4 regions of the Pantoea sp. At-9b genome follow, and region 4 is predicted to be linked to each of the others. Evidence: predicted binding sites of a transcription regulator. Region 4 holds the regulator's gene; each other region holds the start of a gene.
What was found. The regulator LexA, encoded in region 4, represses DNA repair genes until DNA is damaged. The targets are predictions, from matches to a motif close to TNCTGTATGTACATACAGNA.

Region 1 (7,858 bases), 1.5 Mb from region 4:
CTGATATGACTCTTGCTCACAAGAGGTATGTCAGGCCGTCCTGAATTGACTGTTCCTCCCGGCCCGCCCCATGATATATCGCTTTGGTCTTACCCCGTTCCATGCCACCACCTGGCAGGAAAGCGCACGACACCGCCGTGAAGATTCTCCAAATGGTGACCCTGTGCCAGCGTGCACAGGTTGAAAAATGTGTCGCGGAACTCGGCATCGATCGGGTGATTGCCGGGCACCGTAATCGCCGCTTTGGTGGGCTGTCCTCGCACTCGGTGGACGATATTAATCATCTTCAGGTCGACATCCTGATCAAACACCTGAAACGCTAATTCTTGTGAGGTAATGATGAGTTTTACACTGGATAGAGTAATCGCCCGTGAAATTCTTGACTCACGGGGCAACCCCACGGTGGAAGTGGATGCTTTTACTACTGACGGACAAATGGCCAGAGCCTCCGTGCCCTCCGGTGCCAGCACCGGCTCGCGTGAAGTCAACGAACGTCGTGATGGCGACAGCCATCGTTTTGGCGGCAAAGGGGGGCGTGATGCGGTGCAAGCGGTTAACAGCGACATCAATGCGCGGCTGATCGGCAGCGATATCCGTGAGCAACGCACAATCGATACGCGCATGCTGGCGTTGGATGGTACGGAGAATAAAAGCCGACTCGGTGCCAATGCCATTTTGGGCGTTTCCCTGGCGGTGGCGCGCCTTCACTGACCGAGGCAGTACGTCAGGGTAGCGTTGCCCGGCATTATCGTGAACCCTTGATCGCCGACACAAATAAATAAAACAACGTTTCATTTTTATTGAATTCATATCCCATCCTGCCTAAGATGCCAACAGACCCGCATCGGGACCTATTCCTTCTGATATCCAGAGGCCTGAGATGGACTTACGTCAAAGTATTCACAGCGAGCACGCCAAAACCCTCGACACCGCCGCCCTGCGGCGCGAATTTTTGATTGAGAACATATTTACCCCGGATGATTACACCCTGACCTACAGCCATATCGACCGCATTATTATTGGCGGCGTGATGCCGGTGGCACAGCCCGTGACCATCGGCAGCGAAGTGGGTAAGCAACTGGGGGTGAGCTATTTTCTCGAACGCCGTGAGTTGGGGGTGATTAACATCGGCGGTCCGGGGCTGATTGAGGTGGATGGCAAGACCTGGGAAATTGGTCATCAGGAAGCCTTGTATGTCGGCCAGGGGGCGCAACAGGTGATTTTTCGCAGCAGCGACGCCAGCCATCCGGCGAAGTTTTATTACAACAGCGCCCCGGCGCATACCCACTACCCGGACAAGAAAATCACCCTTGAGGATGCAGTCAAAGCCACACTGGGTGATGCCGCCACCTCTAACCGCCGCACCATCAACAAATTTATCGTGCCGGATGTGTTGCCGACCTGCCAGCTGACCATGGGCCTGACGCGCCTTGACGATGGCAACTTGTGGAACACCATGCCCTGTCATACCCATGAACGCCGTATGGAAGTCTATTTTTATTTTGATATGGCCGAGGACAGTGCGGTGTTTCATATGATGGGCCAGCCGCAGGAGACCCGACATCTGTTGGTGCATAACGAACAGGCGGTGATTTCACCCAGTTGGTCGATCCATGCCGGTGTCGGTACCCAACGCTATACCTTTATCTGGGGCATGGTGGGGGAAAATCAGGTGTTTGATGACATGGACCACGTCAGCGTCAGCGCACTGCGCTAGTGCACAAGGGGAAGATAATGATTCTGAATGCTTTTAATCTGGAAGGAAAAATCGCCCTGGTCACCGGTTGCAATACCGGGCTGGGTCAAGGGATGGCGCTCGGGCTGGCGCAGGCTGGTTGCGATATTATTGGCGTCAATCGCGCGGGTCCGGATGATACCGCCGCAAAAGTTGCCGCGCTGGGGCGCCGTTTCTGGCCGATTCAGGCCGATCTCGCGCATCCATCCATCGTGCCACAGGTGGTGGAACAGGCGGTGGCACTGGCAGGACGTATCGACATTCTGGTCAATAACGCAGGCATTATTCGCCGCGAAGATGCGCTGAACTTTAGCGAAAAAGACTGGGACGATGTCATGAATATCAATAGCAAGAGTCTGTTTTTCCTTTCGCAACAGGTGGCGCGGCAATTTATCGCCCAGGGGAATGGTGGCAAGATCATTAACATCGCATCCATGCTTTCTTTCCAGGGGGGGATCCGTGTGCCCTCGTATACCGCCTCGAAAAGCGCGGTCATGGGGCTGACGCGATTGATGGCTAATGAATGGGCGAAGCACGGTATCAATGTTAATGCCATTGCCCCCGGTTACATGGCGACGAATAACACGCAACAAATCCGCGATGATGAATCACGCAGTGAAGAGATCCTTGGCCGGATTCCAGCCGGACGCTGGGGCGATCCGAACGATATGATGGGACCCGTGGTGTTCCTCGCCTCTGGTGCGTCGGATTACGTCCACGGCTACACGCTGGCAGTCGATGGCGGTTGGCTGGCGCGCTAAGCTCCTCTTTTCCCGCGTCATTCTGGCGCGGGCATCGTCTTAAATTCACGCCTGGTTACAGCGTCACATATTCTCATTTACTGGATAAATCCCTATACTGGATGCATCGACAGTTTGCAGCCAGGTTCTATCATGACGGCCGAAGGCCACATCATTTTCGCCATTGCCAGTGCTATTTTTGCCAAGCGCGCGGAGCTAACGCCGGTAATGGCCAGTGCCGACTGGTGGCATCTGGTGCCCGCTGCGCTGCTGACCTGCCTGCTGCCGGATATTGATCATCCCAAATCAGTGTTGGGACAACGCTTAAAGTGGCTTTCCCAGCCCATCGCCCGAGCCTTTGGCCATCGGGGGTTTACCCACAGCCTGCTGGCGGTCGCGGTGAGCCTATGGCTGTTTCAGATTAATGTTCCCGCCAGTTGGCCGATCCCCGCCGATGTGTTGCAGGGCATGACCCTGGGTTATCTCAGCCATATTGTCGCCGACATGCTGACACCGGCGGGTGTGCCGCTGCTGTGGCCCTGCCGCTGGCGCTTTCGTTTGCCGTTGCTCAATAGCCAGAAAGGCAACCAACTCGAACGCGCGCTTTGCCTGGCACTGGTGGGTTACGCGTTGTGGTTTCCACCCGGGCTGCCGTCTTTTGGTGCAAACGGCTGGCCCGAGCAACTGTTCAACACGCTACAAAATGGCGTAGGTAGAGTATTAAACAGCCAAAGCGAGCGATAATCAGACAACTTTCAGTATAAAGTTATAATCAATTCCATTTGGATATAAGCCTGCCCATTTATGAACTGTTAACATGCCCGGATTCCTCTCAGGAATCACACTGTATTCCGCGCCTGAACATGCAGAGGCGCGGCAAATCTCTGGAGTAGAGCATGGATTTTCCCCTGATTATTAATCTCGTGGTGTTCGCCGCGCTGCTGGTGTTGCTGGCACGCATCGGCAACGAGCGCTGGAGTCTGTCGAAACGCGTCTTGACGGGCCTGGTGATCGGCGTGTTGTTTGGTCTGGCGCTGCAAACCATTTACGGTGAGAACAGCCCGGTGGTGAAAGCCTCAATTGGCTGGTTTAACATTGTCGGCAACGGTTATGTGCAACTGTTGCAGATGATCGTGATGCCGCTGGTTTTCGCCTCCATCCTCAGCGCCGTAGCCCGTCTGCACAATGCGTCTTCGCTGGGTAAAATTAGCGTTTTGACCATTGGCGTATTGCTGTTTACCACGGCGATATCAGCACTGGTGGGTGTGATGGTGACCGGCCTGTTTGGGTTAACCGCCGATGGCCTGGTGCAAGGTGCGCAAGAAACCGCACGTCTCAACGCTATTCAGAGCAACTACATTGGCAAAGTGGCTGATTTGACAGTGCCACAGCTGTTGCTTTCCTTTATCCCTAAAAACCCGTTTGCCGATCTGACCGGGGCTAACCCGACGTCGATCATTAGCGTGGTGATCTTTGCCGCGTTTCTCGGCGTGGCCGCGTTGCAGTTGCTGAAAGATGACAAAGCAAAAGGCGAACGCGTGCTGGTGGCGATTGACACCCTGCAATCCTGGGTCATGAAACTGGTGCGTTTGATCATGAAGCTGACCCCTTACGGTGTGTTGGCATTGATGACCAAAGTGGTGGCGGGATCAAACCTTCAGGACATTATCAAGCTGGGTGGTTTTGTCGTGGCCTCCTATCTCGGCCTGGCAATCATGTTTGGGGTGCACGCCCTGCTGCTCTCGTTCAACGGTATCAACCCAATGCGTTTCTTCCGCAAAGTGTGGCCGGTGATTACCTTTGCCTTTACCAGCCGTTCCAGCGCCGCCAGTATCCCGTTGAACGTGGAAACCCAGACGCGTCGCCTCGGTGTACCGGAATCGATCGCCAGCTTCTCCGCTTCATTTGGTGCCACCATTGGTCAGAATGGCTGTGCCGGCCTGTATCCGACCATGCTGGCGGTAATGGTTGCCCCGACGGTCGGCATCAACCCGTTTGATCCACTGTGGATTGCGACGTTGGTAGGGATTGTAACGCTCAGCTCCGCCGGTGTGGCCGGTGTTGGCGGCGGTGCCACCTTTGCCGCCTTGATCGTGCTGCCCGCCATGGGCCTGCCGGTGACGCTGGTGGCGCTGCTGATCTCCATCGAACCGCTGATCGACATGGGCCGCACCGCACTCAACGTCAATGGCGCGATGACCGCAGGTTCTCTGACCAGCCGCTGGCTCGGTCTGACCGACAAGAAAGTGTTGGAAAGCGACGACCACGCCGAACTGGCGCATCGTTAACACATGCCCCTCCCGTAGCGGCACGATTTATCGTGCGGGATTCTGGTAACGGAAAACTGCGCGATAAATCGCGCCGCTACATCTCCTCCCTCCTCAATCTCTGACAATCATGGCGCTACCGTCAGGAAAGTGTTAAGCATGGTAAATAGAGGAAAAATCAGCCACTTTCCGCTTGTGTTTTGTCGTTGAAAAGCCAATCCTGCTACCAGTCATAGCAGGAGAACTACCGATGAAAAAAGTTATCGCCTCCGTGCTGGCGTTAACCTTATTAACACCAGCCATCGCCCTTGCCCACCCAGGCCCGTGGGGACCCGGTCCTGGTCCGGGACCACATTGGGGTGGACCCGGTCCATTACGTTTCTTACCCGATGCCGCAACTGCGGTGTTGATTGGCGGCCTGACCTATTACCTGCTGAACGGCAGCTACTACCAGCGTCAGGGTGATACCTACGTGGTGGTGCAACCGCCGCAATCCGTACCGGTCGAAGGCATGCGTGTGCTCGACTTTAACGGCAAACGTTATTACGTGCAGGATGGTCATTACTATCAGCGCGATATCAACGGCAGTTATAACGAAGTACCACGCCCCTACGGTTTATAAGCCACCAATAAAAACGGCCCGTCACTGACGGGCCGTTTGCTATTCTGCTGCCGCTTACTGTGTCGCCTGCGGGTCAGTATCGTACTCTTTACAGCTCTGGAAGCCGTAGTTCATCACGTGACCGGTATCGTTGTAGCTGACAAAGTAAGTCTGAAGCTTGCCATCACGCTCGCCCAGCACATAAGTCTGGCAGGTGCCGCGCGCATGTACCATGGTGATCTCAGTAGAAGGTGCTCCGGCAATCTGACGCACCTGATCACGGGTCATCCCTTTTTTCACATCCTTCACCACAGGTTTGGTTACGAAGCTCTCGGCACGATCATAAGCCGTACAACCAGAGAGCGCTGCCAGCGTTAAAGCCGCAGCGATACATCCCAGCACTTTATTCATCTTGTTGTTCCTCATTACTGTGTCCATGTAACGCTAAGCCTGGAACATAAATCCAGATTAATCAATTTTATGGCTGCATATTCGGTTTGTTCTGAAGCGTCAGGATTGCGTAAAAGTGCCTGTGTTCCCGCGTCTGGCTCCGTATAATCGCCTAATGAGAATAAGCACTCTCAAAACTATTTTCAGGGCGGTTATGAGCAGACAACGCGAGAACAAAGATGAGCGCCACCGTCAGCGCCAGGATGAAATCATCCGCGCGGCACGTGACTGCTTTCGTCGGGAGGGCTTTCATGCCGCCAGCATGGCACGACTGGCTTGCGCCGCCAGTCTCAGCGTGGGGCAAATCTACCGTTATTTCCCCAGCAAGGACGCCATCATTGAAGAGATGGTGAAACGGATTGTCGATGCCCGTGTCGCCGCAATGCGCGATCGGGTCGATAGCGATCAGATCGCCACCACCCTCGCCTGGCGCGAAAGCCTGAACATGGAAGATGAATTATTGATGTTGGATGTCGCCGCCGAAGCGGGCCGTAACCCACGCGTTGCGGCGATGCTGGAAGCGGCAGATGCACGTATGTTTAGCCATGCCCGCCAGAAAGTCCGGGCCAGCCATCCCGAGCTGAGCGACGAACAGGTGAACGCCTGCGTCGAAGTCCTGGCGGTGTTATTTGATGGCACCGCCCTGCGCCGCCTGACGCCACAGAAAGCGTCAGCGGCTACCCTGCAACACCTTTATCAGAACCTGATTTCACACCTAATAAAGACAGAGGATAAATGACACCTGCACCTTCTAACCGCCTGGTTTATGCCATCACGCTTGGCCTGCTCGCTGCACTTGGGCCGCTTTGTATCGATCTCTACCTGCCCGCCCTGCCAGAACTGGCGCAGGATCTGCACACCGAAACCGCCACTGCACAGTTAAGCCTCACGGCAACGCTGATCGGTCTCGGTGCGGGTCAGTTGCTGTTTGGCCCGCTGAGCGACAAATTTGGCCGCCTGCGTCCTTTACGGGTTTCGCTGCTGTTGCTGTTTGTCGCCTCAATCGGTTGTGCCTGGGCACAAGACATCAATCAACTGCTGGTGGCGCGTCTGTTTGAAGGTCTGGCTGGCGGCGGTGGCGCAGTGCTCTCACGTGCGGTGGCGCGTGATATGTACAGCGGTTATGAACTGACGCGCTTTTTTGCCTTGCTGATGCTGGTCAACGGCCTGGCACCCATCGCGGCTCCTGTACTGGGTGGCTTTATGCTCACCGTGCTGAACTGGCGTGGCATTTTTATGGTGTTGGGGGCGGTAGCCATTTTGCTGATCCTGCTCACGCGCTGGAAACTCCATGAAACGCTGCCCGAAGCAAAACGCAATCGTGGCTCCATATTCTCCGCCTGGGCCGCGCTGGGCGAGGTCTTTACCCATCGTGCCTTTATGGGATTCTGTTTAACGCAGGGCTTTATGATGGCGGGGATGCTGGCTTACATCGGCGCATCACCGTTTGTCCTGCAACAGATCTACGGTCTGTCGCCACAGGTCTTCAGCTTCTGCTTTGCCGCTAACGGTTTCGGTCTGATTATTGCTTCACAGACCAGCGCCCGTCTGTGCCGACGTTGGGGTGAGTATCGGGTATTGCAAGGCGGCCTGTTGCTGGCCTTTGTCGCCTCCGCCTGTCTGCTGATAGCGGGTACGGTCGGTGCATCGCTGCCGGTGATTCTGCTGGCACTGTTCTTCACCATCGCCAGCAATGGCGTTATCGCCACTACCGCTTCTTCGTTGGCGATGCAGAGCCAGGGCCACCGCGCAGGCAGCGCCTCGGCAGTCATTGGCGTGACCATGTTCACCCTCGGAGCCATCAGCGTGCCGCTAACCGGCATAGGCGGCACCTCGGTGCTGAGCATGACCGGCACCATTTTTGGCTGTTTTATGTTGGCGATTGTGATGTTTCTCCTACTGACTAAGAAGCCGAAAAGCGCCTGATTTGCCAGCAAATAACCCGAACAACAAGCCATACGGCTTGTTGTTTTGGGCCAGCCGCGTTAGCTTTAGCAAATGATTCGCATTGTGCCGTCCGGCAACTGACTTGAGGAGAGGTTCATGTCACTGCAGCAGGAAATCA
Region 2 (7,858 bases), 1.2 Mb from region 4:
AGAGTAAATCAGGTTACCGTCGACAAACACTTCGCCATCAGCCACGCCCATCACCAGTTTGCGGTTGATGACACGTTTGAAGTGAATTTTATAAGACACTTTCTTCGCTGTTGGCAGCACCTGACCGGTGAACTTCACTTCGCCGACACCCAAAGCGCGGCCTTTACCTTCTGCACCTAACCAACCCAGATAGAAACCAACCAGCTGCCACATGGCATCCAGACCGAGACAACCTGGCATCACCGGATCGCCGATGAAGTGGCAATCAAAGAACCACAGGTCAGGGCGGATATCCAGTTCGGCTTCGACAAAGCCCTTGTCATATTTACCGCCGTCTTCGGTCATTTTGACCACGCGGTCCATCATCAACATATTGCCTGATGGAAGCGGCGGTCCGTTTTCGCCAAACAGTTCTCCGCGACCTGAGGCAACCAGGTCTTCTTTGCTATAGGATTCGCGTTTATCTACCATGTTCTCAATAAGCCTTATTTAGTGAAGCCCGAATATTAGCGAACAGTTGTACGCTGGGCAATGCTATCAGCTGTGGTTGAACCAGTTAAGCCAACGTAAGGGCCATGGACGCTGACGTGTTTCTTGCTGGTTCAGCTGCGCGATACGTTCCTGAATGGTGCTCAGCAGGGAATCCCCGCTTTCACTTTGCCACGCCACACCGGTCAGTAAGGGTAATGCTTCATCGACACTTTCAATCGCCCAGATATGGAACTGACCCTGCTGTACCGCTTCAACCACAGCGGCATTCAGACTCAGATGACGCACATTACTGGCAGGCAAAATAACGCCCTGCTGGCCGGTAAGGCCGCGTTCGTTGCAGATGCTGAAGAAGCCTTCAATTTTTTCATTGAGGCCACCGACGGGCTGGACATTGCCAAACTGGTCCACCGAACCGGTGACGGCGATTTGCTGATTGAGCGGCTGATTCGCCAGTGCACTGATCAGCGCACAAAGCTCAGCCAGAGATGCGCTGTCTCCATCGACTTCAGAGTAGGATTGTTCAAACACCAGTGAAGCGGAGAAGGGGAGCTGCTGCTCCAGCTCCAGCTCGGCAATCAGGTAGGCCTGCATGATCATCATGCCTTTAGCATGGATATTGCCGCCCAGCTCTGCTTTACGTTCGACGTCGGTAAATTCACCGTCACCCGGATGCACCACGCAGGTGATACGGGACGGTTCGCCCCACGGACGGGGATGGCCCGGAAACTCAATCACTGACAGACCGTTGATCTGACCGACGACTTCCCCTTCTGTCTCAATCATGATCTGGTTGAGCAGAATTTCATCACGCATACGATCGGCGAGGAAACTTTCGCGCCACTGGCGGGCTTCCAGCGCATCCTTCAACGCTTCAGCATTGAGGACATCGCCGTGCAGCGCGGCTTCCTGCATCTGGCGGCGTAACCAGCGTGGGCAAAGCGGTAAAGTGTCCTGATCGCCGGTATTACGCACGGCTTCATTGATCAACAAAGGCCAGAAGTCCGCTTCCGGGGCCGGCAAACCAGCCAGCTCGGCTTGGGTGAGCGTCCATTGGCACCAGGACGTCATATCGTCTTCATCCACCAACTGCAGACTCTCTTCAAACTCACTGTAAAGCGCCATTTCATGCGCTTCCGTGTCCAAAGTCTGAAAATCGGCCAATGCATCACGTTCGCCGCACAGAATCAGGCGCAGCTGTAACGGCAACGGCGGAATCGCAACCGGTAATGGCTGGCGCTCATTCTGGGAATGCCACTCAAACTGACCCTGTTCAACACATTTTTTCAGTCGTAACCACATCAGCGGTTGTGCCAGAAGTGTGTTGACGCTGAGGATCAGGGTGCCGCCGTTGGCGCGGTGGACTAAACCTGGCTCTAGCTGGACGCGGTCTTTAAACTGACGGACGCAGCCGAACAGCTGCTCAAATTCAATCCAGTCGGCATAGTGCACACCGCCCTGGCTGGTAAAGGGGCGATTTTCCGCGGGTGGCAACAAGCTGACATTGTCACCCATGACCAGATAATCACCGCCGAACAGGGATTCTTCATCAGGCTGAAAACGCTGCGCGGCAGAGGCAACCCAGGCGAGGTAGTCGCTGTTTTCCTGACTGCGTAACAACAGCAGCGGGAAACCTTGTTGTTGATGATGTAAATGCGCCAGGGCATTCAGCAGACGCGGCTGGACCGCGGCTAGACTATCGCTATCTTCCAGTGAGACGTTGGAGAAAATGGATTGGTAGCGGGTGCTATCCGGCTGCAGGGCTTGCCACGTAAGTTGAGAGCTGGTCAAAATATTCCATTCGTCGAATTCGGGAAAAGCGCGATTATACAGGAATCAACCGGGTTAAGCACTGCGGAGTTCCGGCCCGAATTGTGATGGCCGCAACATGTTTTTCCTTGCTGCATCCAGGAAAAAAGCTGTTATTCTTAGTTTGTTACGTGATCACGATGAGATTCCGATGAAATACCAGCAGCTCGAAAATCTTGAAAGTGGATGGAAGTGGAAATACCTGGTGAAAAAACATCGGGAAGGTGAACTGATCACCCGTCATCTGGAGCTGAGTGCTGCACAGGCTGCGGTGGATACGCTGCTGACGATGGAGAACAGCCCTGTCGACGTCAACGATTGGATTGCCCAGCATATTCATCCTGATTTGGATAATCGTCTTAAGCAGACCATCCGTGCTCGTCGTAAGCGCCACTTTAATGCGGAGCATCAGCATACCCGGAAGAAATCGATCGATTTGGAGTATCTGGTGTGGCAACGCCTGGCGGGCCTGGCGCAGCGTCGTAGCAGTACGCTTTCTGAAACTATTGTGCAGTTGATTGAAGATGCGGAACGTAAAGAGAAGTACGCCAGCCAGATGTCGACGTTGAAACAAGATCTCCAGGCTATTCTGGGTAAAGGTGACACCGGGAACGAGTAATCTTCTTTCTGCTGTCATCCAGCTATAAAAAAACCCCGCCGAAGCGGGGTTTTTATTACGCGAGAAACTTAAGCCTGCGGCTGAGTTACCACGTCTTTGATACCTTTCACGTCGATTTCAACGCGACGGTCCGGCGCCAGGCAGTCGATCAGGGCATTGCGGCCTTTCACGCTGTCACAGGTGTTGCCAGTAACCGGGTTAGATTTGCCCATGCCACGTGCAGAGATCTTGTTAGCCGGGATACCTTTAGATACCAGGTAGTCGACAACAGACTGAGCGCGTTTCTCAGACAGTTTCTGGTTGTACTGCTCTGAACCGATACGGTCGGTGAAGCCCAGTACTACGACTGAACCGTCTTTCGGGTCCAGTGAGCTCAGCTGGCTGTACAGCTGATCCAGAGCCTGCTGACCTTCCGGTTTCAGGGTTGCTTTGTTGAAGTTGAACAGAACGTCAGACTTCAGGGTGAAACGCTTGGTTTCAACAACCGGAGCCGGAGCCGGGGTCGGAGCAGCAACAACTGGTGCAGCAGCTTCATCCTGACCGAAACGGTAAGAAACACCGACGCTCAGCATGCTGTTGTCAGGGCGTGCGCCAACGGTACCAGCGTCGCCGATGTTGTTAACCCACTGATAGTCCAGACGAGTTGCCCAGTTTTTGGTCAGTGCGTATTCAACACCAACAGCAGCCAGCGGAGAAACGCCGGTGTCGTGGTCGCTGATGCGAACGCCGTTGTTGTTCTGAGTTGAGTCAGCACGCCATACCATGCCACCCAGACGCGTGTACACGTCCAGATCGTCAGTGATCGGGTAGCTCAGTTTAGCAGCCAGCTGAACGCCTTGTGCTTTGAATGCGCCGTTGATTTCGCTGCCTTTGTTCGGCATACGGCCCAGCCAGTCGTAGCCCAGCTCGAAGCCCAGGTACGGGTTAGCTTGGTAGCCCAGGAAGGCACCTGCGCCCAGCTGGCTTTCGTGAGTCGGACCGTTGTTGTTCTCATAACCGTTACCGTAGTAACCAGTATCGTGATACTGAGACCAGCCCAGTTTAGCACCGGTATACCAGGTGTCATCTTTAGGAGCGGCCTGCGCTACGGTAGCGAAGCCAGCCAGTGCCACTGCAATTGCGATAGCTGTCTTTTTCATTTTGCGCCTCGTTATCATCCAAATAGGCAATGAGCAAAAATAGTTTGCTCTGGGTTTAATCCTTCGCCGGGTCAAAACGCTCGCTTATGACTCTACCGAAAAAAACGGAGGTTATTGAGCACCCTGGCGAGGTAAAGTCTACAACGAGATTGGAAAGTTACAAGTATGATGTGACGCCAGTCGATAAAAAAACAGGGATTTATACACACATTTTAACAATTGACACGGGATAATCTTCGTGATCAGAAATGAAAAAATCGGCTAAGCCATTGTCTAAGCTGGCAGGACAAGAATCAGTGGCTTAGCGTCAACTTCCGCAAAAAACAGTGTGAGAAAAATCCTAATTTTACTTAATGAAACAAATCTGAGGGAATTTTTGACGCTGAAGATTGTCTGCTCAAAACTCCCTCGTGTCCCTGAGGACGCATAATCAGACCCAGCGCTTCGCCTTCTGCGGCAGCCAGTTTCAGTTCGCGGCGTTCATCATCATTTAGCTCATAAGGTATCCACGCCAGCACAACGCTATAGTTCCCGGTGCGTAGCGCCTTCACCATGCTTTCTACTGTGCTGTAGCGTTCGCACTCAGTGATATGCATGCTCTTATCCAGCGGCAAACCCGACTGCTGCATCCAGTGACGGTTGAGCTTATGCGCAGGCGTTAACCACAGCTGCCAGCGTGATTGCAGGCTCAATTGTTTCAGTACTGGCAGCAACAGAAGCTGCATCATTCCAGGTTGTTCGCTGTAGCGTAATTCGGTAATGCCGCCCAAAGAGGGCTGCGCTACGTCTGAAGTCGCAAAACGATGAGAACGATCAGCGGTGCCAGAGAATTGAGTACGCATAATTTAATCACTCAGTAATGAACTGTATGAATATACAGTAATGAGTTCCTGGACAAAGATCAACCTCAATTTCTGAAAACGTCTCGCAAAATCGCACAAATTTTCGCCTTAAATGCATTTATTCATTGAACAGCCTGATCGTTTTCAATATCTTCTAACCTGATGAATACATGAGGTATTTATTAGGACAGTTCTGGTAAAAGGAATTCAGGAAGGTATCAGGATGAAAAAATCTCACCCGATGGTTGAACAATCAAAAACGCATTTAGCCGCCTTAGGCGACATAGAATCTCGCACGCAGTTTGGTGGTTATACCCTGTCCGTGGAGAAGGTGGTCTTTGCGTTTATCAATGACGACGCGCTTTATTTGCGAGCCTGCGAAGCGGTGACGAACTATGCGACGCAATGCCCGATGGAGCCGCTGATTTACAGTAAACGTGGGATGCCGGTAACGCTCAGTTATTACAAAGTTGACACGCATCTTTGGCAGAAACCGGAACAGTTAATGCAGCTATCAGCGAGCGCGTTACGAGCGGCGCGTGAAGAACTACAAACGCGCTATGTCTCGCTACGGCTGAAGGATTTGCCTAATCTCAGCCTGCGCATGGAGATGATGTTGCACAAGGTCGGTATCCGCTCAGTCAAACACTTGTGTGAAATAGGTGCCAAGAAGAGCTGGTTGAAACTGCGTGCCATTAATAAAAATATAGGGCTGAAAACACTACTGGCATTAGAAGGGGCGATCTCCGGCCATCATGAAGCCGCGTTGCCTCGTGAGGTGAGAGACGAACTTTGCGCGTGGTATCAGAAAACGCTCCGCTAACCGCAGAGCGTTTCAGGTTTTACTCCGTTGCGAGGGTACGGCGTAGACGCGCAATTTTAGGCATCAGAGCAATTAACAATCCCAGCTGTTGTAACACCAGTGGCGCTTGCGTCTCGGCACTGGCCGTCATTGCTGTCAGGCGGTGCAGCAGCACTTGCTGCATCTGCGTGGCCTCCGCATCGCTGACGCGTTCAATTTGCAGAACATCGTCAACAAAGCACACGGCATCATCCAGCAGCTTCAACAGCGTGGCGTCATTTAACCTGACACGATGAGCGCCCAGCGCTGAAATATAGCTGAGAAAAGAGTGATTCAGACACAGCAACCGGAAGGCATTTTCACGTAACGTTTGCTGATAACGCGCTTCATTGCTCATGTTGGATACGACCGAAGCCAGCTCGGCATCGGCGTTGTGCGCATCGCGACGCGCAACACGATAAGCCAGACGGTTATCTTTCCCCTGATGATATTGCTCCATGATCGCATCAAGGTAGCGGCAGTTGGCATTGAGGGTCCGCTCGGCAACAGCGGGTAACTGGCGGAAGCGCCAGTCCGGCCAGACGAAAGCCACCGCCAGCCAGGCGAGGCCGCAGCCGAGCAGGGTATCCACCACGCGTGGCAGTGCGACTTCGAAACCTTCACCCAGCAGGTTGAAGCATAATAATACCAGCAGGGTAATAAACAGCGTTGCCTGAGCATACTGTATCTGGCGGAACGCGAAGAACAACACACCGCTGAGCACAATCAACACAAGCTGCCCTTCAATAGAAGGCACCAGCCACAGTACCGGTAACCCGATGGCAATCCCGGCCAGCGTGCCACCGATACGCAGCGCCAGACGACGTCGGGTGGCATTGTAGTTTGGCTGGCAGACAAACAGGCTGGTGAGCAGAATCCAATAGCCGCGATGCACACCGGTAATCTGGATAAACCCATAGCCGATGCACAATACCAGCGACATCCTCACTGCGTGGCGGAAAAGTGCCGATGACGGTGTGAGATGACGGCTAATGCGCAAGCGAATATCCGCCCAGCCACCTGGGCCGTCGCTGGAAAGATTGTCATCGCTGGATGTGGCCGGTTGTGCCAGTTGCTGTTCAGATTCGATCGACGCCAGTTGCGCGTCGATGGCGCGCAAATTACGCAGCAACCAGAACAGCGCGCGAATATGGGCATCGTCCGGGGCATTTTGTTGCAGGCGTTGCAGCGCGGTTTCCAGCCGTTCGAAGGCGCGTTCAACGTGCGTATCATGATGCCAGGCCTGACGTAAAAACAGGGCTTCAGCTAACTGGCGGCAGGCTTGTGCCTGCATGTTAAGCACGCGCTGGAAGCGAAAAAGCACTTCAGTATAGCGCCAGTCGTCGCGCAGTTGATGGTATTGCAGATGTGAAGAACTGGCGCGTTCATGAATGTCCTGCGCCACGAAGTAGTAATGCAGGCTGCGTCGGGTACTGCGTGAACCACGGTCGCCGCGTAACCGGCTTTGAATGGTACTTTTGGTCAGATTAAGTTGAGCCACCAGCTGACTGTTGACCATGGCAGTAGCAATCAGGTTCGCATCATCTTGCTCGCCACCATCAGGATCAAACAGGTTGGCTTTGGCGTCCAGATAACGCGCCAGCTGAGAAAAACTCGCGGCAAGTTGCTCCTGCACTGGACGTACCGGAAACATGACATGGCCAATCAGGGTCAGTAGGTTGTACCACAAGGCACCTACCAGCAGGAGTGATGGCTGCATCCACCATTGTGAGAACAAGCCCACGCCGAGCATGGTATACACCGCAATCAATAGCGCACCAAAGGCGATGGTGGCATAACGCTGGCCGAGCGCACCCAGCAGAATAAACCCCCAGGTGGAGAGGGCGAGGCCGAGTACGAAAGCCCATGGGTGTGGAAACAGTAATTCAACGGATACCGAAGCGATACAGAAACAGACCAGCGTAATCAGGAGATTGCGCAGACGCCCGGCCAGGCGATCATCAAGATCGGCCAGGGCAGCGGCCACCACGCCAAGTGTGAGGGGGATCGTCCACTCAATCTGCTGCAACCACCAGGGAACCGCTGCACAACCGGCAAGGGCGAAAAAGATGCGCAGCAGATAACGCAAACTGCTGTTAAACAGATAGCGGCGCCAGCC
Region 3 (7,858 bases), 2.1 Mb from region 4:
CTCGAGAGCGCCCTGACCAGCGACCCGGATGGCGTGAAAGAGATGATCGTCGGCGACGGTACCACCACCGGCATTACCACCACCATCGCGACCAACCTGACCAGCTGGCTATCCAGTACCGGTATCGTGCAGGCGGCCACCGATGGTGTCAGTAAGACCCTGAATGACCTGACCGATCAGTACAACGACATGAGTACGCGTATTGATAACCTGATTGCGCGTTACAAAACCCAGTTTACTGCCCTGGACGTACTGATGAGTTCACTGAATAGCACCAGTAGCTACCTGTCGCAGCAGTTCGATACGTCGTCCAGCAGCACCAGCAGCACAAGTAGCTCATCCTCATAAGGAGTGATTCATGTATAGCGCAAATGGCACTCAAGCCTATGCCAAAATCGGCGTTGAAAGCGCCGTCATGAGCGCCAGCCAGAAGCAACTGGTGGTGATGCTGTTTGACGGTGCGCTCAGCGCACTGGTTCGCGCCCGCCTGTTTTTGCAGGATGGGAATATTGAGGGCAAAGGTCTGTCGCTCTCTAAAGCGATCAATATTATCGAAAACGGACTCAAACAGGGTCTGGCAGAAGGCAGTGGTGATGAACTCACCGAAAACCTGCTAGGGCTGTATGCCTATATGGTTCGCCGTCTGTTACAGGCCAATCTGCGTAATGACGTAGAAGCCATCGAAGAAGTTGAAGGGCTGCTACGTAATATCGCTGATGCCTGGAAAGAAGTCGCTCAACCTCAACACCTTCAGGACGCCGTTTAATGACTATCGCACCGCATCTGATTGCCATTTACCAGCAGTTACTCGATCTCAGCCAGGGAATGCTGCGCCTTGCCGCAGACGGCGAATGGGATGAATTGATCACCAAGGAGATGGAATACGTTAGTGCGGTGCAACAGTTGGCGCGATCAACGCAGGACACCGCGCCTTCGCTGCAAACTCAGGAACAACTGCGCCCGGTATTACGCCATATCCTCGACAATGAGAGTGAAGTCAAACGCCTGTTACAGGCACGTCTGGATGAACTGGCGCAACTGGTTGGACAATCATCACGGCAAAAATCCATGATGAGCGCGTATGGTAAACAAGGCAGTGTCTTAGTACCGCGTCAAACCGTCTGAGTAATACCCTCGCGGAGCGGCAGCGAAAACATCTTTTCCTGCCGCTCTTTTTTTGTACAACCTGCTTAGTTCTGCGCTGAAAGCTGTGTCGGGCGCAAAATCTCTGGCTCAATATTTTGAATCACCGCTTCATCAGGTCGTGCAGCCACTTCTTTTAATGCCTGCTGACATTCAACCGTTGGGCGATCGACCTTCCGCATCCGCAAGCCATCATAGCGCAGCTCACCATTGTTTAACCTGAGCGGCATGACGCGCACCAGACGCGTCACATTCACCCACTGGTCATCCAGACGTGTCAGCTTACCTGGCTTGGCAATCACGCGCTGCCACTGGCGACAATCCAGGGTATCGCCCTGCGCACCGATGATCAGACTGCCCATTGCCTGATCGCTAATCAGCTTGCGCTGCGGGCCAACGGTTTGCCAATAACCCTGCAATTCCGCTGGTGCCGGGGTCTTCACCGCCGCTTCATAATTGTTGATCTGCGCACACCCCGACAGCGCCAACGCTGCCAGTACCATCCACTTTTTCATCTTCGGTCCCTACACTCGCTTCAATGGCGGCTACGTTATAATTTTTCCACTGAGTTACGCAAGGTATCTGCGTCGGATCTGCCGGGATTCCTGACAACCAAGCCCGCCCGCGCTACACTACGCGCCGAGTTAACCAGCAGGAACCCCGAATGAAAACGCCAGAACAGTATTACGCCCAGGCACGTGAAATGTTTTTTGCCGCCCATCCTGATTTCCAGGCGGCGCTGGATGAATTGTCCGACAATGATGCGCAGCAGGCGGGCATGACATTAGATGCACTGCGCCAGTGGCATGCAGAACGTATCTATGCCGCGTTCTTACGTCAGAAGAACCTTGATGGCATGCTGTTCTCTATTCAGCTCGCCGAACCGGACAAAGCGGTGGCCGCTGAAGCCATCGAAACCTACCTGAAAACCCACGCTGCCGCGTTAGGTATGACATGGGAAGAGTTCTGTATTAAGAACGAACTGTAAGCGCTTCAGTTTAGACTGGCTGCGATTTCACAGCTCGTACCACTCAAAATGATCAGGATAAAGTTGTACAAGTTAGTAAAACTTGTATAAGTTAACACTACGACTTCGGTCGTAGATTGTCCTTGAACGAATGGTGCTTTTGCACCGCCTCTGGAGGTGTTGCTGGATTTCCACCTCCAGAGGTCTTATTTTTTCCCTTACTCTTCCCGCTCAATCGCCTTCACTTCGACATAACGCGCCACCGCCAACAGGCGATTAATATGGGTCAATAACAGATCCACATCTGACTGCAAAAACGCTTCAGACGAACGAGACGCGGTGACAATCGCATCCTGGACCGTTTCGCTAATGGTCAGCGAATTATCCTGTTTTGCCTGAATCAATAACGCGGCAATCAACAGCGACTGTGCTTCAACCTGTGCCGTCAGCTCTTTCGCTTCCACATCCATTTTTGCCATCTTGAGCAAAATATCGATGACCAACTGTCGCATGCTTTCCCTCCTGGCATAAAAAGTATGGTTATGAGATGCAGCCCGATAAAATTATCGCCTTTCCTCCTTCCTGCCGCTTGATACTGTTTTTATTTACAGTAATATGACGCTCTGATTGATTAAATGGAATGCCCTGAATGTTTGTGGAGCTGATTTACGACAAGCGCAACGTCGCAGGATTACCCGGTGCGCGCGAAATGATCTTGCAGGAACTGGAAAAACGCGTGCAGCGGGTGTTTCCGGAACTTGAGGTACGGGTCAAGCCGATGGAACGGAACGCCATTGAGACCGATATGAGTAAAAACGATAAAGCCACACTGGCACGTATCATCGAAGAGATGTTCGATGAAGCCGATATGTGGCTGGTGGCGGACTAAACCACCCGCACGGGTGCCTTAGCTCTCCTGCTCGCTATGATTGACGGCGATTTCTAAATCCTGAATCGCCTGATCAATATCATCCAGCAGTTTCCCCTGTTTATTAATGAGTGTATCGAATCGTGCGGCATACGCTTTATCCTTATACTCACCGGCATCAAAAGCCAGCCAGTGACTGGACAGGGTTTCGGTGTTGCTCTGGGCATAATGACGCATCTCTTTGAGCTGTGAAGTCACATCACGCAAGTAGTCAGTTTTGGTTTTAATCGCTTCTGAATCACTCATGCTATTTTCCTTTTATTGAAAATGACCAATTTAAATAACGTCACAGTCATTAAAGGTAGTTGAATATAGCGAAGCCGCATTAGGAATAATCGGAACTGCGTGTGGTGCAGAGTAGCGAGGCAAAAAACCCGCACAGCGGCGGGTCAAGTGACACAAAAACTACGGCAAAAATTACAACACGTCGGTCAAGTGATCGACGACAACCCTTCCGTTCACATCGGTTTGCGTAATGCGGTAGCTGACATTCCAGGAACGCTGGACACAGAGTTTATCGAACAGGGAGACTTGCCCTTTATGCTCGCCATTCTCCCCGATAATACGCCACTCGGTAATATCTTCCTGACCGCGATTGTTGAGCCTTTGGATGCTCTGTTCGACTAAGCGGTCGCTATCATCAATCTTCAAATAATCACGCAACATTGTGCTCACCTCTGGTTAACGAAGATCACACTACTCTTTTTATTTGTCGTTTCAATCTAATATTTTTATCGTCAACGCCCGGGCAGCCTGATGGAGAAAGAATCCGATTTGACGCAGGCAGAACAACGCTTTTTATCCTGCCGAGCGCTTTCAGACGCTTCTCAATATAAATAATCGCTGTCTGCGACATTTTCCCCGAACGCTCTGTTAATGTAGACCTCACAAAAATAATGTTCTGGAACCTGCCATGCTCTCAACCATCCTTTATCGCAGCCATCTCTGCGACCATGTTCCGGTGAAAAAACTGCAAGACATGGTTGAAAAAGCCAATAGAAATAATGAATTATTGGATGTGACGGGCATTTTGTTATTTGACGGACTGCATTTTTTTCAATTGCTGGAGGGACCCGCTGAGGCGGTCCAGTCTATCTATGGCCGGATCTGTAAAGACGCCCGCCATCAAAATCTCGTGGAGTTGCTGCACGACCATGCGCCCGCGCGCCGTTTCGGCAATTCCGGCATGGAACTGATTGATTTACGCGAACATGATAAAGCCACCGTGCTTCAGGCAGTGCTGAACAAAGGAACGTCAAAATATCAACTCACTTTTGACGATCGGGCATTACGTTTTCTGCGTACCTTTGTCGAAGCGCGCGAAAAAGAAAACTATTTCGAGATCCCACCGGCCAACAGCTGGGAATTTATCGCCGATGCGCAGGAAATTTTGCTTATCGACGTCCCTGAAGACGCCACTACACAGTGCCATTTTGCCTTTCAGCCGATTATTGACCCTTTCTCCCGTGAAGTGCTGGCACTGGAAGCACTGATTCGCAGTGCCGACGGAGGTTCACCACAAAAGTTTTTTGCCCCCTACAGCCGCAAGCAAGTTTATGAAGTTGATCTCAAATGTAAAAGCCAGGCATTTAAACTGGCCCGGCAATTCAATATCCCAAAACTGACGCTGTCGATTAACCTGTTACCCATGTCGCTGGTGATGGTGCCAAATGCCGTGGATTATCTGCTGACGGAAATTCACGCCAATGGTCTGATCCCGGAGCAGATAGTGGTAGAAGTCACCGAGGACGAAGCGATATCACGCGCTGACGAATTTACCGCCGCGATTAAGCAGTTAAAGGCGGCAGGCATCAGTGTGGCACTGGATGATTTTGGTGCCGGATTTGCGGGCCTGTCGCTGCTGGCAAAATTCCAGCCAGACAAGATCAAAATCGACCGAAGTATCATCAAAGATGTCCATAAAAGCGGCCCGAAACAGGCGATTGTGCATGCCATGATTAAATGTTGTGCCTCGTTAGAAATCTCCGTGATTGCCGAAGGTGTTGAGCAGCCTGAAGAGTGGATGTGGCTGGAAGCGGCGGGAATCAGTAAGTTTCAGGGCTTTTTGTTTGCGCGGCCACAGCTGAATGGCATCCCGGCGGTGGCATGGCCGGAGATACGTTAATGCCGAAAACTTGCGTAATCGGGGGTTATGAACTAGCACCGCCAAAAAAGGGGTGTGATTCGCCTCACGATAACCAGCAAAAGAGCCCGCACGGCCCTATACTTTTCGGATAAATCTGAGATAATCCCTTTGCCCCTTCAAGAGCTAAGCCATTATGAGTGCCGGAGATAAGCGCCGGGTGGGGCATAAACTTCTTCTCCCAGATCGTTGATCGCATTCCCTTAAAACTCACTCCCTGGCAGCCTGCTAAATCGCGCCGCGACGATGCTGTGCACTGCATGCAAGATCGTCCAGGTTTCATCCTGACAATCGTGCAGAAAGAGTAGGATAGCGCCACTTTATCCCCCCATTGATCCTTCACTCAACCCAGTATCCTGCCATCAGCGGTCACAAACCGACACAATCGTAAATAATTAACCCTCCTTGTGTTAGGATTTCGTCCGAAATCGACCTCCCAACGGGTGATTATCACAGAACTTACAATGAGGATTATTGTGGATAAAGATAAAGGGATATTAAGTGGACCCGCGCTATTTGGCCTGATGTTTCTCGCTTTCATTGTTCTGGTGCTTCGCAGGCCAGATATTGTTATGCATGCGCAGCCCTGGGCAGAAGATGGCGTGTTATGGATGGCGGGTATCTATAATGATGGTTTCTGGCAATCACTGCTCAAACCAGAAGCGGGTTATTATCAGACCATATCCAGACTTACTTATGGTATCGCGTTGCTTTTTGGCCTGAAACAAGCGGCGCTGGTGGCGAACATCATTGCCATTCTCATCCGATGCTTTCTTGTTGGATTCATTGTTTCGAAAAGAATGAATTTTATTCAGTTAAGATATCGCGTGCTTATTGCCGCATACCTTATTCTGATGCCCAACGTTGCTGAAGGGTTTGTGAATATCACCAATGTTCACTGGTATCTTTCAATGTATTTGTTGGCTGTGGTAATGGCAAATGATGCAGAAACCCTGGCTGGTAAAGTGCATGACTTTACGGTTCTGGTGATCAGTGGTTTAAGTGGTCCTTTTGTCATTTTTATCGCACCCTGCCTGCTGTTCAAAAGGCTTTATACGCACGGTGGCGTGGTTAATGCGATTAAAAAAATAAGCCTCTTTGATGTTGTCATGGCTGCCTGTTGCCTGATTCAGATTACCGTAATCCTGACATCTCCGGCAGCCGCCAGATCTAACGCGCCACTCGGTGCGAGCTTCTCGATGCTGGCCGATCTTGTTTCATGCCGTATCATTTATGGCTCATTCCTGCCATTCGAGATGGCAAGAAACATGGCCGCGCATGGCAACATCAACACCCTATTATTTATCGCGTTAGCTGCCATGCTTATTTTCTCATTCATCAAGTATGGCTGGCGAGTAAAGTCCATTATTTTATTCCCGGTATTAATGATCGGATTTGCGCTGGCAAGACCGCTTATTTCACCCGATCAACCGCAATGGCCCGTGGCTTTCAACTCGGAGGCGGGAGAACGCTATTTTTATGTCACCAATGTGGCTCTGGCTTGTCTTGCCATCGCATTGGTTTCAGTAACACCGAGAATGAAAACTCAGATTCTGGTCGCGGGCTTTATGGTTTTCGCCATCTTTATACCAAAGGGATTTCGTTTAAATGAACTCCCTGATTCTGGTTACTATCAGGATGTCAGTGCTTTCGAAGCTAAAGAGAAAGGTGAGAAAGTTAGCATCAACATACTCCCACCAGGCTGGGCGATGAAACTGATCAAAAAGTAATAATCACTGCGCCCCGTCAGGGGCGCAAGATGAAGTATTCATACAAGGACAACTCTCACCGTTAAATATGGCTCCCGTTGTACGCATATTTTTCTCCCGGGCTGTTTAAGTCTTTTATATCTGGCTGATAGATAAGTGCATATATACATGTACTTATCTATCGTTAGACCCATCGTATTGTCCAATATCGCCTGATAAAAAAGGCATAGAACGAAGAAGAAACCTGGTGACGAATATCGTGGCCCTTACCCACCACACGTGCAGGTAATTCATGAGAAATATAACTGTAGCTGCCACCACAAACTGACACAACAGTACGATTTTCACTCCATTTATGTTAGGGCTTGCTTACAACAACTGTTTAATTTTAATAACTAATAAAATTGAAATGAGGACTATCTTGGAAAAGAAAAAAGGGGTATTTACTGCGCCAGCACTCATGATAATGATGACTCTGGCTTTTATTTTAATGATTCTACGTAGACCAGACATTGTCACCCACGCTCAACCCTGGGCAGAAGATGGTGCCGCATGGATGGCTCAGGCATACAACTACGGTTTTTGGAAATCATTAATTATCGCGCATAGCGGCTATTATCAAACCGTATCACGATTAACATTTAGTATCGCTCTTATTTTTGGCATATCAAAAGCCGCACTTGTGGCAAACCTCATTGCGATGCTGATCAGGTGTTTCTTTATAGGCTTCATTCTCTCTTCACGCATGAATTTCATTCACATCGGATACCGGATTGCCATTGCATTATATATTTTGCTGATGCCGGGCATTTCCGAAGCTTATGTCAACATCACCAACGCGCAATGGTATCTGTCGCTGTATATGCTTGCCGTTGTGATGGCCAGCGCCCCGGTAGATACCAAAAATAACATCCATGACTATTTAATCATGATCATTGGTGGATTAAGTGGGCCATTTGCTCTTTTCG
Region 4 (7,858 bases):
TCTTTATCTGTTACCTGAATCCCGGCTGAGGGGAAAATGATACTCACGTCATCATCAGGTTTTGCTTTGGTCATTAAGGCCGGGTTTGCCAGTACCGCAGAACTCCAGGTGGAAGAAGCGACCCCCGTTCCCCCCATTGCATCATTACGAGCGTCGTACCATGTGCCTGCTGCCAGGGCCGAAGAGGAAAGAAATACGGCATTCAAAACAACAATATAAGCAATTTTTTTGCGTCTGAATAATGTCTTCACCATGTGCCTGCCATCACCTTTAAATGTCGTGACCACGTCAGCGACGTAACAATTTACCAGCCCCTTATTGTGAACCTGGGCTAACGATTTATTGCTGTGAAATGAAAGGAAATAGCACTGCTATTCGCAGAATTGACTACTGATGCAGCAATCTGTCGTGTATTTATGCAAAAAAATAAACGGTACTTAAATTAAGGCCAGATATTACTTAAGCCCTTTTGAACCTTAGACGCTAAGTCGGTGAGTTGCAAAGCAAAAACCGATTAGCCAATTTAATGATGCCGTAGCAACAAGAAACGACGATGACAGGCGAAGAAAAGAAGGAGACTTATGACGCGGCTAACCTGATGAAAAAAGGTAATTTTACTGATCATGTTAAGAAGAAAAAGCAATCACAGCAGCGTAAAAATTTGTGTGATAAAATAACATCACTCGCCACCTGGAGAACGCTTATGTCAAATCTGTCGCCCGACCAACTGCTCACCCAGGCAGAAACGTTATGCCTGCAACGCGGCGTGCGTCTGACCTCACAACGCGCCGAAGTACTGCGCCTGATGGCCGAACAGAATGGATCGATCAGCGCCTATGATTTGCTGGATCAGTTGCGTGTCAGTGAACCCCAGGCAAAGCCGCCGACAATTTATCGTGCCCTGGATTTCCTGCTGGAGCAGGGATTTATCCACCGTGTGGAATCCAATAATAGCTACGTGGTTTGCCATCATTTCGACGAACCGGCACATACTTCAGTGATGCTGGTGTGTGATCGTTGTGCGGCGGTCAGTGAAAAGCATGCGCATGGCGTGGAAAAGATCATTGCGGGCCTCGCCGAGCAGGCTGGTTTTGCCTTGCGTCACAGCGTGATTGAAGCACATGGGTTGTGTGAGAATTGTGTTGAAGTGGAAGCCTGTACGCATCACGAAAGCTGCGATCACGATCATCAGGTAGAAAGTAAGAAGCGCGGTAAAAAAGGATAGATGGCACATCCTTGTGCCAGCCCGATCATCACGATCGGAGGGCAGGAGCATCGTCCTTAAACGGGTCCGTTACCAGCGATAATCCTTGTTGTGACTTTCCCAGTCTTTAACTTCTCGCTCGGCCTGATCTTTTGCGTAGCCGTAGCGTTCCTGAATTTTACCCACAAGCTGATCGCGTTTACCTTCAATGACCGTCATATCGTCATCCGTCAGCTTGCCCCATTTTTCTTTCATTTTCCCTTTGAATTGTTTCCAGTTTCCGCTCACTTCGTCTTTGTTCATAACCTTTCTCCATGTCATGCAGAGTGGTGGTAGTGGAATACCCAATATCCAGCGGGTAAAACCAACATAACGCGCTACTTATTTGCGATGATAAGGATAATTATAGTAGACAATGCAGAAGGGTTAGCACACTTACGGATTATTCTGTATCCAAAGGGTTATCGTTAATGTGCCGCAAACCAGCTATCAGCACGCCAATGGCGATGCCAAATCCACCACAGCGTCAGCCCGCGCATGGCCAGAAACACCGTCACCGCCAGCCATAAGCCATGATTACCTAACCAGGGGAGCGTCAGTAACGACAGGCCATAACCCAGTGCCGCCAGTGCCATACTGTTACGCATTTCCCGACCGCGCGTCGCACCGATAAACATGCCATCCAACAGATAGCACCACACGCCCACTAACGGCATCACTACCTGCCACATCAGGTAGCGATCGGCCACTTGCCGTAGTTCTTCCAGTGAAGTCAGCAGCGCCACGATATGTACGCCAAATAACGCATAAATCGCCGCAAATACCAGTGCCACCAACCCCGCCTGACGGCAGGCGGCATGCCAGATCAGCAATAATCGGCTGCGATCTTTCGCGCCGACCGCCTCGCCAGAACAGGCTTCTACGGCATACGCAAAACCATCCAGTGCGTAAGCGGTAAAGGTCAGGAACATCAACAGCACGGCATTGACCGCCACCACATCCGGGCCGATGCGCGCCCCAAGTATCGTCAGTGATGCAAAGCAGATTTGGAGCAGAAAAGAACGCAACATAATGTCGCGGTTGAGGCGAAACAAGCGAGCAGCATCACCGCGCCAGCTCTGCTTCAGCGTAGAGAAATCAATACCGCGCAGCTTCAATACCCGGGCCACCATCCATAATCCGACGGCCAGGGTGGCGTATTCTGCCAGTGCCGTCGCCGCTGCCGCGCCCGCCACTCCCCAGTGCAGGCCCAGCACAAAGAGCAGATCCAACAGAATATTGACCAGATTCCCTACCACCAGCAGCAGCACAGGCGCACGCGCATACTGCACGCCCAGCAACCAACCGAGAATCACCAGATTTGCCAGCGTGGCGGGGGCGCTGAGCCAGCGAATCTGGATAAAAAGTTGCGCCTGCTGCTGAATCGCGAGGCTGCCCCCCATCAGCGCAGCGGCCAGATTGCTGACTGGTGTGCGCAGCAAAATAAACAGCACCCCGGCCACCAAGGCGATTAATAGCGGTTGGGTGAGCGCCCGTGCCAGGGCCGTTTTATCGCCCGCGCCAAAAGCCTGGGCGGTCAACCCGGTCGTGCTCATGCGCAGAAACAGCAGCAACATAAAGATGAAGCTGGTCGCAGTCGTCCCCACCGCCACCCCACCGAGATAAATGGGGCTATCAAGATGACCAATAACGGCGGTATCAACCACGCCGAGCAGCGGAACGGTGATATTGGAAAGAATCATCGGCAGCGCAAGCCGCCAGAGTGCTTTATCAGAGGAGGAAAACAGCTGCATCAGCCCATCCCGGTTTGCTGCACAACAGTCTTGTCAGAAAATTAAACCACGGCAGCGCAGAAAGGCTGCCGTAGCGGGGGGAATCAAGGTATCAGAGCCACTCGCCGTTGCGCACAATGCCGACCGCCAGCCCTTCTACTGTCAGGGACTGCTCGCGGGTATCGACAACAATCGGCTGGAAGTCACTGTTTTCCGGCAGCAGTTGCACAATCGCGCCCTGCTTTTTCCAACGCTTCACCGTCACTTCATCATCAATACGTGCCACCACCACCTGGCCGTTACGCACTTCCTGCGTTTTATGTACGGCCAGCAGGTCGCCATCCATAATACCGATATCTTTCATCGACATGCCGCTAACACGCAGCAGGAAATCAGCGGTAGGTTTGAACAGATTGGCATCGACCTGGTAGTGCGCTTCAATGTGTTCCTGCGCCAGTAAAGGTTCGCCCGCCGCGACACGGCCAATCAACGGCAGCCCTTCGCTGGCTTCTTCTTCCATCAATAAGCGAATGCCACGTGAAGCACCGGAGACGATTTCAATCACCCCTTTACGTGCCAGCGCCTTCAGGTGTTCTTCTGCCGCATTCGGTGAGCGGAAGCCCAGCTGCGCAGCAATTTCCGCACGCGTTGGCGGCATGCCCGTCTGGTTAATATGGTCGCGAATCAGATCATAGACCTGTTGCTGCCTGCTGGTTAATGCTTTCATCCCGCCCCCTGGTTGTTTATACAGTCGCTGTGAGTATATACAGGTATTGGCGAAATGAAAACCAAAACTGAGGGAAAAATCAGCGAGTTGATGAATCCGGAATCCTTATCGCAAATGTGACCAAATCAGCGCGATCCAGACAAACAGCGCCAGTAAGATAGCCAGCAATACGGCAGCGGAACCCATATCTTTCGCCCGGCCCGCCAGAGGATGACGTTCCTGGCCGATGCGGTCGACCACCGCTTCGATGGCGCTGTTCAGGATTTCCACAATGACAACCAGCACTACGGAACCAATCATCAGTACGCGGGAAATGGCATCAACATCCAGCCAGCACGCCACTATAATTGCCACTAACGCGGCAACGGCCTCCTGGCGAAACGCTGCCTCATGCGTCCAGGCGGCGCGCAATCCCTGCCAGGAATAACCGGCGGCTTTTATTATCCTGAGAATACCGGTGACGTTATTTGCCATGTCGTTGAACCCTTTACTCGTTTTGACGTCAATGTCTGGGCAGCCGGAGATAGTGCAGCCACAGATCTTCGCGGCACTTTCTGGTATGCTTGCCGCGCTTTGCTAACAAGAGGCTTGAAGTTGTCTATGTCAGGTTGGCGTAAACTTTATTATAAATTATTGAATTTACCACTCTCCATTTTGGTAAAGAGTAAGGCCATTCCCGCCGATCCCGTCTCCGAACATGGGCTGGATCCGACGCGGCCGATCCTGTATGTGCTGCCTTATGATTCCAAGGCCGATCTCCTCACGCTGCGTTCGCAGTGTCTGAAACACGATCTGCCCGATCCACTCGCACCGCTGGAAATTGACGGCACTTTACTGCCGCGTCACGTGTTTATCCATGATGGACCGCGCGTGTTCCCGTATTTCGTGCCGAGTCTGGAATCCGTGAAGTTATTTCACGACTACCTTGATCTGCATCGCAGCAATCCAGAACTGGATGTACAAATGCTGCCGGTGTCAGTGATGTTCGGCCGTGCGCCGGGTCGTGAAGTGCAGGGGGAATCCACCCCTCACCTGCGCATTCTCAACGGCGTACAGAAATTCTTCGCTATTCTCTGGCATGGTCGCGACAGCTTTGTGCGCTTCTCGCCGACGGTTTCACTGCGTCAGATGGCGACCGAACATGGCACAGATAAGTCGATAGCTCAGAAACTGGCACGCGTGGCACGCATTCACTTTGCCCGCCAGCGTCTGGCGGCAATCGGCCCGCGCTTGCCAGCCCGCCAGGATCTGTTCAATAAGCTGTTGCAATCCAAAGCGATTGAAAAAGCTGTCGAAGATGAGGCGCGCAGCAAAAAGATCTCGCACGAGAAGGCCCAGCAGAACGCCGTCGAATTGATGGAAGAGATTGCTGCTGATTTCTCCTATGAAGCGATTCGCGTCACCGACCGTGTAATGGGTTGGATGTGGAGTCGCCTCTATCAAGGGATCAACGTGAATGGCGGCGAGCGTGTGCGCCAGCTGGCGCAGGATGGGCATGAGATTGTTTATGTCCCCTGCCATCGCAGCCACATGGATTACCTGCTGCTCTCTTATGTGCTCTACCACCAGGGGCTGGTGCCGCCGCATATCGCTGCGGGTATCAACCTGAACTTCTGGCCAGCCGGGCCGATTTTCCGTCGCCTTGGGGCGTTCTTTATTCGCCGCACGTTTAAGGGCAACAAGCTCTACTCCACCGTTTTCCGCGAATATCTGGGCGAGTTGTTTAATCGCGGCTATTCGGTTGAATACTTTGTAGAAGGTGGCCGCTCACGTACCGGTCGTTTGCTGGACCCGAAAACCGGCACACTGTCGATGACGTTACAGGCACTGCTGCGAGGTAGCAGCCGTCCAATCACCTTCGTGCCGATTTATATTGGCTATGAACATGTGATGGAAGTCGGCACCTACGCCAAAGAACTGCGCGGCGCGGCGAAAGAGAAAGAAGGCTTCATGCAGATGGTGCGCGGCCTGCGTAAGCTGCGCAATCTTGGTCAGGGTTATGTGAACTTCGGTGAACCCCTGCCGCTGGTGAACTACCTGAACAAACACGTGCCAGAATGGCGTGAAGCGATCGATCCAATCGAACCCCAGCGCCAGGCATGGATGACACCTGCCGTGAATGACATCGCTAACCGCCTGATGGTGCGAATTAACGATGCAGGGGCCGCCAACGCCATGAACCTGTGCGTCACTGCACTGCTGGCTTCTCGTCAACGTTCACTGACGCGCGAGCAGCTTATTGAGCAACTGGAGTGCTACACCCAACTGTTGCGCAATGTGCCCTATTCACCGGAAGCCACGGTGCCGGATCTCAGCGCAGAAGCCCTGCTGGATCACGCAATGGGCATGAATAAGTTTGAGACCGAGCAGGACAATATCGGTGACATCATCATTCTGCCACGTGAGCAGGCAGTGTTGATGACCTACTATCGCAACAACATTCAACATATGTTGGTGATGCCGTCATTGATTGCCGCGATCGTGCAGCAACACCGTGAAATCAGTGAAGCGGAATTGTTGCGCCAGGTCGCCCTGGTCTATCCGATGCTGAAAAGTGAACTGTTCCTGCGCTGGAGCAGTAACGAGTTGCCTGAGTTGATTCAATCGCTGTGCAACGAAATGGCACGCCAGGGTCTGATCACGCAACAGGATGGTCAGGTGCAAATGACCACCGCACGCTATCGCACACTACAGTTACTGGCAGCGGGTATCCGCGAAACGTTGCAGCGTTTTGCGATCACCTTCTCGATTCTCAGTGCCAAGCCCACCATCAACCGTGGCACGCTGGAAAAAGAGAGCCGCACGCTGGCACAGCGTCTGTCGGTGTTGCACGGTATCAACGCCCCTGAGTTCTTTGATAAAGCCGTGTTCTCCGCGCTGGTGCTGACATTGCGTGATGAAGGCTATATCAGCGACGGCGGAGATGCCGAAGTGGAGCGCACGCAGGCCATGTGGCAGATGCTGGCCGAGCTGGTCACCAGTGACGTGCGTCTGACCATTGAGAGCGCCGTCGCCCACGATTAAGCGGCTAAATAAAAAGCCGTCATCCCCAGGGGTGACGGCTTTTTTGATGCAAAAATCGCGTGGTTACAACAAATCAATAAACGGCTGGGTATTCAACAAAATACCGATAAACAGCACCAGACCGACATAGTTATTGTTGAGGAATGCCTGGAAACAGGGTTCACGCTCGCGCTGAGCAATCAGCTTTTGCTGATGTACAAACAAGCCTGCCGCTAACAGTAACGACCAGTAAAACGCCCCATTCAGATGCAACAACAATCCTACCAGCACCATCAGGCCCAACGTTGCCAGCTGCAACAATCCAATGATGAGTTTGTCATAACGACCAAACAGAATCGCTGTCGACTTCACGCCAATTTTTAAATCGTCGTCACGATCCACCATGGCGTATTGCGTATCATATGCGACCGTCCAACACAGATTAGCAATAAACACCAGCCAGCAGACTAAAGGTAAGGACTCACTAACCGCTGCCCAGCCCATAGGAATGGCCCAGCCAAAAGCCGCGCCCAGTACCACCTGCGGCAGGTGGGTATAACGCTTCATAAAGGGATATACCCAGGCCAGCGCCAGCCCCACCACAGACAGCATGATCGTCATGCGGTTCATGGTCAGCACCAGCACAAACGCCAGCAAGGCTAAGCCCACAAACAGTAACTTCGCCTCTTTTTCCGTCACCAGACCACTCGCCAGCGGGCGTGATGCGGTACGTTTCACATGCCCATCCACTTTACGGTCGGCATAGTCATTGATGACGCAGCCTGCGGCACGCATCACGATCACCCCCAGCACAAATACCAGCAGCACCGAGAGTGGCGGGATCGCCATGCCTGATAACCACAACGCCCACAGCGTGGGCCACAACAGCAGTAACGTGCCAATCGGTTTATCAATACGCATCAGGCGGCTGTAGGCCTGTAATTTATTCATTCCCAGGGTCTTTTGCACAATCCTTATCCTTAATCCAGCGCGCGATAGAGCGGTGACGCCGGTAAAAACAGTTCAGTTAACAACAGCGGCTTACCGGAGAGACGTAAACGCGAGCGGCGTCCCCACAACGCGCCCACCTGACCGGGATCGATAAAATCACGTGTCAGGGTGGAGTCGGCAAACAGATAGCGTCCGAGCGGG

Region 1: PAT9B_RS08295 (metal-dependent hydrolase) is a predicted target of LexA. The motif match lies at 2,592-2,611, and genes of this name have one in related genera.
Region 2: sulA (SOS-induced cell division inhibitor SulA) is a predicted target of LexA. The motif match lies at 4,919-4,938, and genes of this name have one in related genera.
Region 3: PAT9B_RS12025 (DinI-like family protein) is a predicted target of LexA. The motif match lies at 2,704-2,723, and genes of this name have one in related genera.

What each region holds. Positions count from the first base shown of each region.
Region 1 is NC_014837.1:1,811,291-1,819,148, reverse strand. Features, by position in the region: fluoride riboswitch at 1-10, shown strand, start outside; gene PAT9B_RS30560 (hypothetical protein) at 138-323, shown strand; partial or broken gene PAT9B_RS08310 (phosphopyruvate hydratase) at 340-705, shown strand; gene kduI (5-dehydro-4-deoxy-D-glucuronate isomerase) at 881-1,717, shown strand; gene kduD (2-dehydro-3-deoxy-D-gluconate 5-dehydrogenase KduD) at 1,735-2,496, shown strand; gene PAT9B_RS08295 (metal-dependent hydrolase) at 2,629-3,219, shown strand; gene PAT9B_RS08290 (L-cystine transporter) at 3,372-4,763, shown strand; gene PAT9B_RS08285 (DUF6515 family protein) at 4,993-5,364, shown strand; gene osmE (osmotically-inducible lipoprotein OsmE) at 5,419-5,754, opposite strand; gene PAT9B_RS08275 (TetR/AcrR family transcriptional regulator) at 5,948-6,532, shown strand; gene PAT9B_RS08270 (multidrug effflux MFS transporter) at 6,529-7,719, shown strand; gene nadE (ammonia-dependent NAD(+) synthetase) at 7,837-7,858, shown strand, end outside.
Region 2 is NC_014837.1:1,540,520-1,548,377, forward strand. Features, by position in the region: gene fabA (bifunctional 3-hydroxydecanoyl-ACP dehydratase/trans-2-decenoyl-ACP isomerase) at 1-471, opposite strand, end outside; partial or broken gene PAT9B_RS06950 (AAA family ATPase) at 538-2,396, opposite strand; gene matP (macrodomain Ter protein MatP) at 2,450-2,917, shown strand; gene ompA (porin OmpA) at 2,986-4,056, opposite strand; gene sulA (SOS-induced cell division inhibitor SulA) at 4,407-4,898, opposite strand; gene PAT9B_RS06970 (TfoX/Sxy family DNA transformation protein) at 5,122-5,721, shown strand; gene yccS (YccS family putative transporter) at 5,741-7,858, opposite strand, start outside.
Region 3 is NC_014837.1:2,593,304-2,601,161, forward strand. Features, by position in the region: gene fliD (flagellar filament capping protein FliD) at 1-348, shown strand, start outside; gene fliS (flagellar export chaperone FliS) at 359-766, shown strand; gene fliT (flagella biosynthesis regulatory protein FliT) at 766-1,125, shown strand; gene yedD (lipoprotein YedD) at 1,191-1,658, opposite strand; gene PAT9B_RS12015 (DUF6388 family protein) at 1,808-2,131, shown strand; gene iraP (anti-adapter protein IraP) at 2,329-2,622, opposite strand; gene PAT9B_RS12025 (DinI-like family protein) at 2,760-2,999, shown strand; gene PAT9B_RS12030 (hypothetical protein) at 3,018-3,284, opposite strand; gene PAT9B_RS12035 (hypothetical protein) at 3,456-3,704, opposite strand; gene PAT9B_RS12040 (diguanylate phosphodiesterase) at 3,952-5,163, shown strand; gene PAT9B_RS12045 (hypothetical protein) at 5,658-6,911, shown strand; gene PAT9B_RS12050 (hypothetical protein) at 7,312-7,858, shown strand, end outside.
Region 4 is NC_014837.1:345,724-353,581, reverse strand. Features, by position in the region: gene PAT9B_RS01540 (conjugal transfer protein TraF) at 1-254, opposite strand, end outside; gene zur (zinc uptake transcriptional repressor Zur) at 704-1,225, shown strand; gene PAT9B_RS01530 (CsbD family protein) at 1,295-1,507, opposite strand; gene dinF (MATE family efflux transporter DinF) at 1,672-2,997, opposite strand; gene lexA (transcriptional repressor LexA) at 3,089-3,703, opposite strand; gene PAT9B_RS01515 (diacylglycerol kinase) at 3,809-4,177, opposite strand; gene plsB (glycerol-3-phosphate 1-O-acyltransferase PlsB) at 4,304-6,727, shown strand; gene ubiA (4-hydroxybenzoate octaprenyltransferase) at 6,791-7,657, opposite strand; gene ubiC (chorismate lyase) at 7,687-7,858, opposite strand, start outside.